One region of the Cryobacterium sp. Hh38 genome, then DNA from elsewhere that is predicted to be linked to it. Evidence: riboswitches for the same ligand, from Rfam matches in the RefSeq annotation. Region 1 holds a riboswitch; each other region holds the start of a gene.
What was found. Region 1 has a riboswitch for thiamine pyrophosphate ahead of E3T41_RS05780 (YkoF family thiamine/hydroxymethylpyrimidine-binding protein). Riboswitches for the same ligand answer to the same signal wherever they lie in the genome.
Positions count from the first base shown of each region.

Region 2: it holds a riboswitch for thiamine pyrophosphate, as region 1 does, so the genes downstream of both, E3T41_RS00815 (bifunctional hydroxymethylpyrimidine kinase/phosphomethylpyrimidine kinase) here and E3T41_RS05780 (YkoF family thiamine/hydroxymethylpyrimidine-binding protein) in region 1, are expected to answer to the same signal.
Region 3: it holds a riboswitch for thiamine pyrophosphate, as region 1 does, so the genes downstream of both, thiC (phosphomethylpyrimidine synthase ThiC) here and E3T41_RS05780 (YkoF family thiamine/hydroxymethylpyrimidine-binding protein) in region 1, are expected to answer to the same signal.
Region 4: it holds a riboswitch for thiamine pyrophosphate, as region 1 does, so the genes downstream of both, E3T41_RS09680 (ECF transporter S component) here and E3T41_RS05780 (YkoF family thiamine/hydroxymethylpyrimidine-binding protein) in region 1, are expected to answer to the same signal.

Region 1 is NZ_SOHD01000010.1:110,392-112,583, reverse strand. Features, by position in the region: gene E3T41_RS05790 (ABC transporter ATP-binding protein) at 1-192, opposite strand, end outside; gene E3T41_RS05785 (ECF transporter S component) at 185-784, opposite strand; gene E3T41_RS05780 (YkoF family thiamine/hydroxymethylpyrimidine-binding protein) at 807-1,442, opposite strand; TPP riboswitch at 1,460-1,570, opposite strand; gene E3T41_RS05770 (Gfo/Idh/MocA family protein) at 1,829-2,192, opposite strand, start outside.
Region 2 is NZ_SOHD01000002.1:140,697-142,888, forward strand. Features, by position in the region: gene E3T41_RS00815 (bifunctional hydroxymethylpyrimidine kinase/phosphomethylpyrimidine kinase) at 1-1,039, opposite strand, end outside; TPP riboswitch at 1,022-1,121, opposite strand; gene E3T41_RS00820 (dihydrolipoamide acetyltransferase family protein) at 1,194-2,192, opposite strand, start outside.
Region 3 is NZ_SOHD01000017.1:206,716-208,907, forward strand. Features, by position in the region: gene thiC (phosphomethylpyrimidine synthase ThiC) at 1-1,012, opposite strand, end outside; TPP riboswitch at 1,007-1,114, opposite strand; gene E3T41_RS06925 (response regulator transcription factor family protein) at 1,279-2,192, opposite strand, start outside.
Region 4 is NZ_SOHD01000028.1:13,389-15,580, forward strand. Features, by position in the region: gene E3T41_RS09675 (ABC transporter ATP-binding protein) at 1-220, opposite strand, end outside; gene E3T41_RS09680 (ECF transporter S component) at 229-867, opposite strand; TPP riboswitch at 900-1,010, opposite strand; gene E3T41_RS09685 (hypothetical protein) at 1,351-1,671, opposite strand; gene dinB (DNA polymerase IV) at 1,698-2,192, opposite strand, start outside.

The DNA.
Region 1 (2,192 bases):
GGCTACGACCGAATGCGGAATGACGCCGGTGATGGTCTGCAACAGGGTGGATTTGCCCGAACCGGAGGCGCCGAACACGATGAGCTGCTCGCCCGGCGCGAGGCGCACCGACACGTCGCTGAGCACGGCCTCGGGCCGACGCGGGAATCGCACCGACACGTCCTGCAGTGTCAGGATGTCGGTCTCAGGCACGGGCGAGGCGATCGCGGCCGATCGCGAAGTTGTCGACGACGCCGGTTTTGTCGAGGGCATCGACGATGAGTTTGGCCAGCAGCCCGCCAAGAAACACGCCGGAGATAAGCTGAATAGCGAGGCGCAGCAGAAAGATCTCCTGGCCGTACCAGCCGGAGCGAAATGCCGAGTAGAAGAACACCAGCCCGGCGCCGAGCAGCCCCGAAAGTGCGTAGGTCAGCCAGCTGTAGTTGCGGTAGCGAGTGAGGGCGAACGGAATCTCGCTGCCCGCGCCTTGAATGGCGGCGGCGACGAAGAGCAGCGGCCCGACCATGGAGCCGAGAAAGACGACCTCGATCACCGACGCGATAACCTCCGCAAAGATGCCGGCGAACGGCCGTCGCACGATGGCGATCGCGATCGGGGCGACGAGCAGCCAGGAGCCGAGCAGAAAGTGCTGCGCGAGGTCGCCGGCCGGACCCATCGTGATCGACAGGGCGGTCCAGGCCTGCACGAATATCCAGTACAGAAAGCCGAACACGACACCGAGCACGACGACAAGCACGAGGTCTTTGAGGCTCCAGTGCCTTTTCTTGGCGGATGCTGTGGGCATGGCTGTTTCCTTCTGGTCGGCGTCAGGACGCATGGGAGTTCAGGCTCGGGCTGTTGAGGGACAGGGTCGCGTGCGTCGCCACGTGCTGCACCGTTCGGCCGGCCACGATCCAGCCGGCGGCGATGACCTGCAGCACGAGGGCGAGGTCGCCCTCGAGCCGGGTGACGAAGTGCTCGCTGTGTACCGTGAGCCCGGAGGCCTTGGCGGTCTCGATCGCGGCGTAGATGTCGCGCATGTGATCGGCGGAAGCAGAACCGGTGCCGTCATCCAGTGGATACAGTGCCCATTCTGCGACGGCGTGTACGCCGGTGGGGGTGAGGTTCACGACCTCGGCGAACAGCCCGCCGGTGGGTGGCAGCGTGCAGGTGACTTCGCCGGGGCAGCCGCGGGAGAATTGCACGGTTGCCGTGACGTGGGCTCCGCTGCGGCTCGCACCGGCGACGACCTGGCTGACGTAGCGCAGCAGGTCGGGTTCGGCGCCGGACAGGTAGGTGCTGACGACGCCGGTTTGAAGTGCGAGCCCGGTCGAATCTGCCTGCTGGAGCGCGTCGAGAATGACGGCGGCGTAGTCGTCGCGCATGACGGCGAGGGTGAGGCGCGCGCCAATGCCGAATTCCGCCGGTGTGGCTGTGAAGGTTTCTGGAATGATCGTGCCCATTTCTTTCGTGGGGGCACGGGAAGGACGAGTCAGCCTCCCTGCGCTGGCATGATCCAGATCAGGTTCGACGGTCGAAGCCTCTGCAGCTTCCTCTCAGCCCGATTAATCGGACTCCCGTGTTGATACAACGAAAGTATGGCATGCCGTGGCCGGGTCGCGGGTGCCGAGGCTGGCCCCCTGCAGCCGCCACCGACACACCACTGGAGGTTGGGCAGCACGTGCAGCAATTGTTCCAGCGCCTGATCGACCAGGGCCAGGGCGGCAATGTGTGTGACGACACCTGTGCCGGTCGGCGACGGCGTACTGTGCCCCGCCGTGTCGCTAGCCCGCGATGATGAGGATGCTTGCGGCGATCACGCTCCGGGCACGATTTGTGCACGACGGTGTTATTCGTTCGGATACCGTAGACCGATCTTTGCCCGGATGGCATCCATCGTGCGCATGACCGTCACCGATTCCTCGGGAATGATCAGGGGGCTACCGTGATTGCCGTCTCGGATGACGCGTTCCACTTCGGCCGCTTGAAACTGCATGCCACGTCCGGATACTGCCTGGTCATAGACGTCGACAAGTGAATTCCTTGCGTCGTAAAGCGACACCGTGGTTGGTGCGTACCAGGTGTCCGCGATTTCGATGCGGCCCTCGGTGCCAAGGATTGTGGCTCGGTTAGGGCCTCGCGTCTCGAGTGATGAGAACGATGTCGACATCGCGCCGTTCTCGTGCGTGAGGATCGTCGCGACCGACGCGTCA
Region 2 (2,192 bases), on a different contig from region 1:
AAGTGGCGAGGTAGAGCGCGTCCTGAGCGAGGTAATACGCAAAATCTCGCTCGGCCAGAACCCCAGTACCGAGATCCTTAATGAACGGCAGATCGAAGATCTGCGTGCGAATCTGCTCGACATCGCGCCACAGTGTCGCACTGAACTTCACCGAATCAGCTGGTGTGGCCGACTCGACCGACGCGCCTGCGAACAGCCGATGAAAGTGATGGATCGGGCCATGGCCCTGACCGACCTCGAGGTCGTCGGCATGGGTCAGAGCATCCTGAAGCCAGTCTTTGACCTCGGCCAGAGACGCAGCCCAGTCCCCGGTTCGCGCCTGTACCGTGGCCATTGCCGAGGAGAGCGAGCATCCGGTGCCGTGGGTATTCTTGGTGGCGATGCGCGGCGAAGCAAACTCGACAACGCTCTGTGCCAGCAGCCCGTGGGTGTTGACCAGGGCGTCAGGGCAGATGGTTTCGTCGAAATGACCCCCCTTCACCAACACAGTTACTCCGGTGCGGGCTGATAGTCGTTTGCCCTGCTCGATGGCCGCAGCCCAGTTTGCCGCTGTGGGTTCTGCGAGCAGAACGGCCAGCTCGGGAACGTTGGGTGTGACGAGATCGGCGAGGGGGATCAGATCACGCAGCGCCTGCTCCGCTTGGGGTTCGAGCAGCCGGTGACCACTCGTTGCCACCATCACCGGGTCGAGCACGACGAGCGGAGGACGGTGGGCATTGAGCCAGGAACGCACCTCGTGAATCACGTCGATTTCGGCGAGCATGCCGATCTTCACGGCATCGATGGTCACGTCATCGCTCACGGCGTTCAATTGCTGGCGCAGAAACGCGACCGGCGGGGTGTGCACCGAGCGCACCCCGCGTGTGTTCTGCGCGACCAGAGCTGTTACTACTGCCATGCCGTACCCGCCGTTGGCCGCGATGCTTTTCAAATCGGCGTGGATGCCGGCACCGCCGGTCGGGTCGGTGCCGGCGATACTGAGAATCCGAGGCGTGGTGCGCGGCGTGATATTCGAGGTCTGATCAGTCATCCGTGACATTCCTTCGCTAGTGCTAACTAGACAGGTTCAACGGGTATTCATCTCAGCTCGCGCATTGTGCGGAGCACCCCGTGTCACTCAGCAGCCTATACGCCAACAAACATCACTCAGTAACCGATGCCAGAATCGTGGGCGTTCAGGACACGCCCCGAGCTCACAGGTCGGCGAGCAGGCTCACCGGGTTTTCAATGCAGCCGGCCACATAGGTGAGAAACCCGGCGGCCGTTCCGCCGTCGCAGACCCGATGGTCGAACACCATGGAGAGTTCTACGACGGTGCGAACCGCGAGTGCGTGTTCGACCACCCACGGCCGCTCGATCATGCGCCCAATGCCGAGAATGGCCGCTTCGGGATGGTTGATGATCGCGGCCGAACCGTCGACGCCGAGCGATCCGAAGTTGTTGAGGGTGAAGGTTCCCCCGGTCAGCGCGCTCGGCGAGAAGGTGCCGTCGGGCGACTGTGCGACCAGCGCGGCGAGGGCATCGCGCAGCTGTCGCGTACTCATCGCGTGGGCACGGTGGATGACGGGAACCATCAGCCCGCGTGAGGTCTGCGCCGCAATGCCGAGGTTGATGGCTCCGTGCTGGAGAATCTCCTGGCTCGCGGTGTCGACCGAGGAATTGAGCACCGGATACCGGCGCAGCCCGGCCACCACGAAGCGCGCGATGAGCGCCGTCACGCTGAACCGCTCATCCGTCGCCGCGAGCAGCTGGTCCCGCGCGGCGAACAGGGCGGTCGCGTCGACGTCGAGCCAGATCGTCGCCTCGGGAATCTCCCGACGCGACGTGGTCAGCCGCTGCGACACGACTTTGCGCAGGCCGGTGATGGGAATGCGAATATCCGCACTCGCCGCGTCGACAGTGCTGGGCGGCGTCGCAATACCCACATCGACTGCCACCTCGACAGCCACATCGACAGCCACGGCCGGAGCGGTGAGCGCGCGAATGTGTTCCTCGACGTCGCTGCGCAGCACCAGACCGTCGTGCCCGCTCCCGGCCAGCGCGCTCGCGTCGAACCCGTTCTCGCGCGCCAGCCGGCGCACGATCGGAGACACGACGGGGGAGTGGCGGATCGGGTCGACCGTGCTGGACGAATCGATGGCTGCAGAAACGGATGCCGCCACCTCGGCGGGGCGCTCGGCCAGCGCAACGGC
Region 3 (2,192 bases), on a different contig from region 1:
TCGCGACCTTCGTCAGCTCACCGAGGGTGCGCAGCTCCGCGAACTGGGCCTCGTCGTTCGCGTCGGCGATCGAGCCGGGGCGCAGGCCGTCGCCGAGCGAGAAGGTCACGTCGTAGCGGCGCAGAATCTCGCACAGCTCCACGAAGTGGGTGTAGAGAAAACTCTCCTGGTGGTGCGCGAGGCACCAGGCGGCCATGATCGAGCCGCCGCGCGAGACGATTCCGGTCACCCGGTTGGCGGTCAGCGGCACGTAGCGCAGCAGCACGCCGGCGTGCACGGTCATGTAGTCGACGCCCTGCTCGCACTGCTCGATCACGGTGTCGCGGTAGATCTCCCAGGTGAGTAGCGACGGGTCGCCGTTGACCTTTTCAACGGCCTGGTAGAGCGGAACGGTGCCCACCGGAATGGGCGAGTTGCGCATGATCCACTCCCGAGTGAGGTGAATGTCCTTGCCGGTGGAGAGATCCATCAGGGTGTCGGCGCCCCAGCGGGCCGCCCAGACCATCTTCTCGACCTCTTCGGCGATCGACGAGGTCACCGCCGAGTTGCCGATGTTCGCGTTGATCTTCACGGTGAAGGCCTTGCCGATGATCATCGGCTCGCTCTCCGGATGCTTGTGGTTGGCCGGAATGACGGCCCGGCCGCGCGCCACCTCGTCGCGGACAAGCTCGACCGAGACGCCCTCGCGCGCGGCGATGTAGGCCATCTCCGGCGTGACAATGCCGGCGCGGGCCCAGACCAGCTGGGTGGCAGCGCCATCGATGGGCAGCGGATGCTCCCACCCGGCCCGAGTCTGCGGCAGCCCCGTCTCGAGATCGATGGTGGCCGTCTCGTCGGTGTACGGGCCGGACGTGTCGTACAGGTCGAAGTGTTCGCCGTTGCTGAGGTTCACCCGGCGAACGGGAACTTCGAGTCCGGGCCAGTCCTTTACCGGTTCGTAGCGTTTGCTGCTGCCCTGGATCGGGCCGGTCGTGACCGTTTTTGACATGGTTGTTTCATCAATTGTGCGCATTGGTTTCGAACTTCCTACGCCGGCATTACCCGGACAGGTTCAACGGTCGACGGCCCTGGCCGTCCTCTCAGCTCGCTGGTGCGCGCTCCCGTGGTTGGTGTGTCTTCTGACTCCTTCACCCTAGCGCTGGTTGCGCGCTCGGGTCCTACCGGGGTCGCGGTCACCGCGCCCGTTGGGGGCCATCGCTCCGGGCATCGCTGGCGCTATGACCGGGAACTGGCGCCCGAGTCTGCGGGTGCCAGGCATAGCTGGCGCTGGGCATCCGCTTAGCGAGCGAGGGCGGCCAGCTCGACGCGGGTCGAGGCACCGACCTTGCGCAGCAGGTTGGCCACGTGAAACTTCACTGTGTTCTCGCTGATGGTCAGGGCCTGTGCGATGGCCTTGTTGCGCGCCCCAGAGGCGACGAGTTCGAGCACGCCGCGTTCGCGTGGGCTGAGGCCCCAGGCCGCGGCGGTGGTGACGGATGCCGTGGGCGCGTCGAGCGGCAGCGACACGGCCATCTCGGAGCCCCAGCCGGCGGTGGCCTCCACGTTGAGTGTGCCGCTGAGCGCGACGACGCGGGCGGCGAGCTGACGCACGCTCGGAACCTCGGCATCGAGGTTGCCCGGACCGTCGTCCCGAATGCGGATGAGCAGGTTACTTCCGTCGCAGTCCCACTGCACGCGCACCCGCGCGACCCCGGCCTGTTCGACGAGGGCGAGTACGGCGCCGCGAACGATGGCGCGGGCTTCGTGGGCGACCTCGCCGGGCAATGCCCGACCGTTCACCGGCGGCTCGATGAACTGCACGTCGAGGTCGCCGAAGCGCACGAGCGGGCGCAGGTCGTTCCTGAGACGTTCGAAGGCGCGGGCGACGGGTTCCTCGGTGAGACTGCGATCGAGGTCGCTCACCGCGCGCAGGGCGACCATCGCGGCGGCGGCGAGTTCGGTGGCCTTCTGTCGGGCGGCGGTGTCACTCGTGCTGCCGGAGCGCAGCACAGCAAGCAGGGATTCCAGCGTGGTGGCGTGTGCGTCGGTGAGGTCGGCGATGAGTTTGGAACGTTCGGCGGCTGCGCTGCGCGCTGTTTGAACCGGGGAGTTTGCGGGGAGCGTCGAGCGTTTTGCGGTCGTGGCGGATGACGCGGCCGGTTCGGCTGCTCCGGTAGCAGCATCAGACCGGAGGGCGGCGGCCGTGCTGCGCG
Region 4 (2,192 bases), on a different contig from region 1:
TACCGCGTTGCTCGCCCTCTTCGTCGCCGCCGAGCACGCCAGCCAGCGCGTGCAGCAGCGTCGATTTTCCCGAACCGGATGCACCGAGCAGGAGAATCCGCTCGCCAGGCTCGATGCGGAGGGACAGCTCGCTCACCGCCCAGCGCCGCCGACCGGAATGGCGCCAACCCCAGTCGCGGGCGTCGACGGATGCACCTCCCCGCGTCGCGCCCACCGGCATCCGCTCGCCTAGATCGCGGTTCGACCGGCGATGCGACCCGCCGCGAAGCGGTTGAGCGCGCCCGTGCGAGCCAGGCCGCGCGCAGCGAACCAGGACAGGAGCCCGGCGATAACGACGCCCGAAATAATCGCGCTCACGATATAAATCGTCGCGAATGCGCTCGCTGAACCGGGATACCACAGCACCAGGTCGTTGATGGCCATGGCAAGTCCGGCCCCAGCGCCCGCCAACAACACGACGTACAGACGATAGTTCGTGTAGAGGAACAGAGCGAAGACAAGCTCGGCGCCAAGTCCCTGCACCAGGCCTGACACCAGAGTCAGTGGTCCCCATTGGTTGCCGATCAGCGTGGAAACGACGGCGGCTAGGAGCTCCGTGTAGAGCGCGGCCCCGGGTTTGCGAATGATGAGACCACCGAGCACGCCAGCGAACAGCCAGCCTCCGCCCAGGAGAGCCGACAGGCCCGGCAGCAGCGGCGAAAGCAGACCGCTCAGGGGGTTGCTCGCCTGATTCCAGACGAGGAAGATGACACCGCTCGCGACGCCGATGACGCTGGCGACGACGATGTCGACGACGCGCCAGCGAAAGTTGCGCTTCGTGGCTCCCGCCGGAGCGGATTGCTTGAGTGAACTCGTTGTAGCGTGCACTGTTTCGTGCCCTTTCCGTAGGTGAATACAGGGCACGGGATTGAGAAGCCTCCCTGCGCTGGCATGATCCAGATCAGGTTCGACGGTCGAAGCTTGGTCAGCTTCCTCTCAGCCCGGTGTACCGGACTCCCGTGATCATAATCAAGTATAGTGCCCCGTTTAGACTGACGACATGGGGATCACGACATGAGCATCGGCATTCTGCTCGTTTTGGCGGGCCTGTACCTGCTGCTCATGCGCCGGTTCGTTCTACGGCGGCGGCGAATTGCGCAGGGTCTGCCGGTGAGCGGCCCCTGGCACTTTCCGGCCTGGCTGCGCCCAAGAGTGCCGCGCTGGGCGCGGCGACGCTTCGCGCGTCGCCCGCGCCGTCCGCGCGCCGCGCGGCGGTTGCGCCACACCCGCCCGGGCCCACCTTAGCTCCGTGGGCCCATGATCTATCATGGGCCCGGTTTCCGGGCCCGGGCCCCGTCGTGCAGAAAGCGACTACTTCTTTAGGGCTCGAATCACCCGGGCCAAGGCGCGGCCGGTGACTATAAGGAACGGCACACCGACGGCGAGCAGGGCGATGACGTTCGGCTCGAACCGGGCTGTACCGCCCGACTTGACGTACGCGCCGATCGGCAGCGAAACGCCGCCTCCTCCCCCGCCGGACCCGGCCTCACCGGCATCACCGCCGCCGAAGCCGTAGTAGGCGAGCGCGACGGGCACCAGAGTGACGCCATCGATCTGTACAGGGTCACCGTACGCCGACTTCACACCGGCGGAACGGAACGTTTCTGCGAGTTTTTCCGGGAGGCTGGTCATGCCATCAGGTTAGCGTGGCTGAGACTTCAGGGGCGAGGTGTGAAGTGCGAAGCCGGGCGCACGGTTCCCGCTCCGAATCGCTCGGTCACGGTATCCACGGCCAGCTCCGCGCCCCGCCAGTCCTCGTCCGGGTCCCAGAGTCCAACCGATCCAGACGCCGTGCCGAGCTGCTCCGCACGCACCCCGATCAGACGCACCCGAATGCCGGAGGCTGCCAGCAGGTCGAACGCCGCCACCGCTTCCTCGTAGATGCGCCGGCCCACATTGCTAGGTTCGGCGAGGGTGCGCGACCGGGTCACCGTACTGAAGTCGGTGTAGCGCAGCTTGAGGGCGACCCGCCGGGCCACGAGATCACCCCGACGCAGCCGCACGGCAACGAGGTCGCACTGCCGCAGCAATTCGCTGCGCAACCGGTCGATATCCGTCATATCGTGTTCAAAGGTCACCTCGTGACCGACGCTCTTCTCCTCCCGCTCGAGCGTCACCGCGCGCGGGTCGCGACCCCAGGACAGGTCGAACAG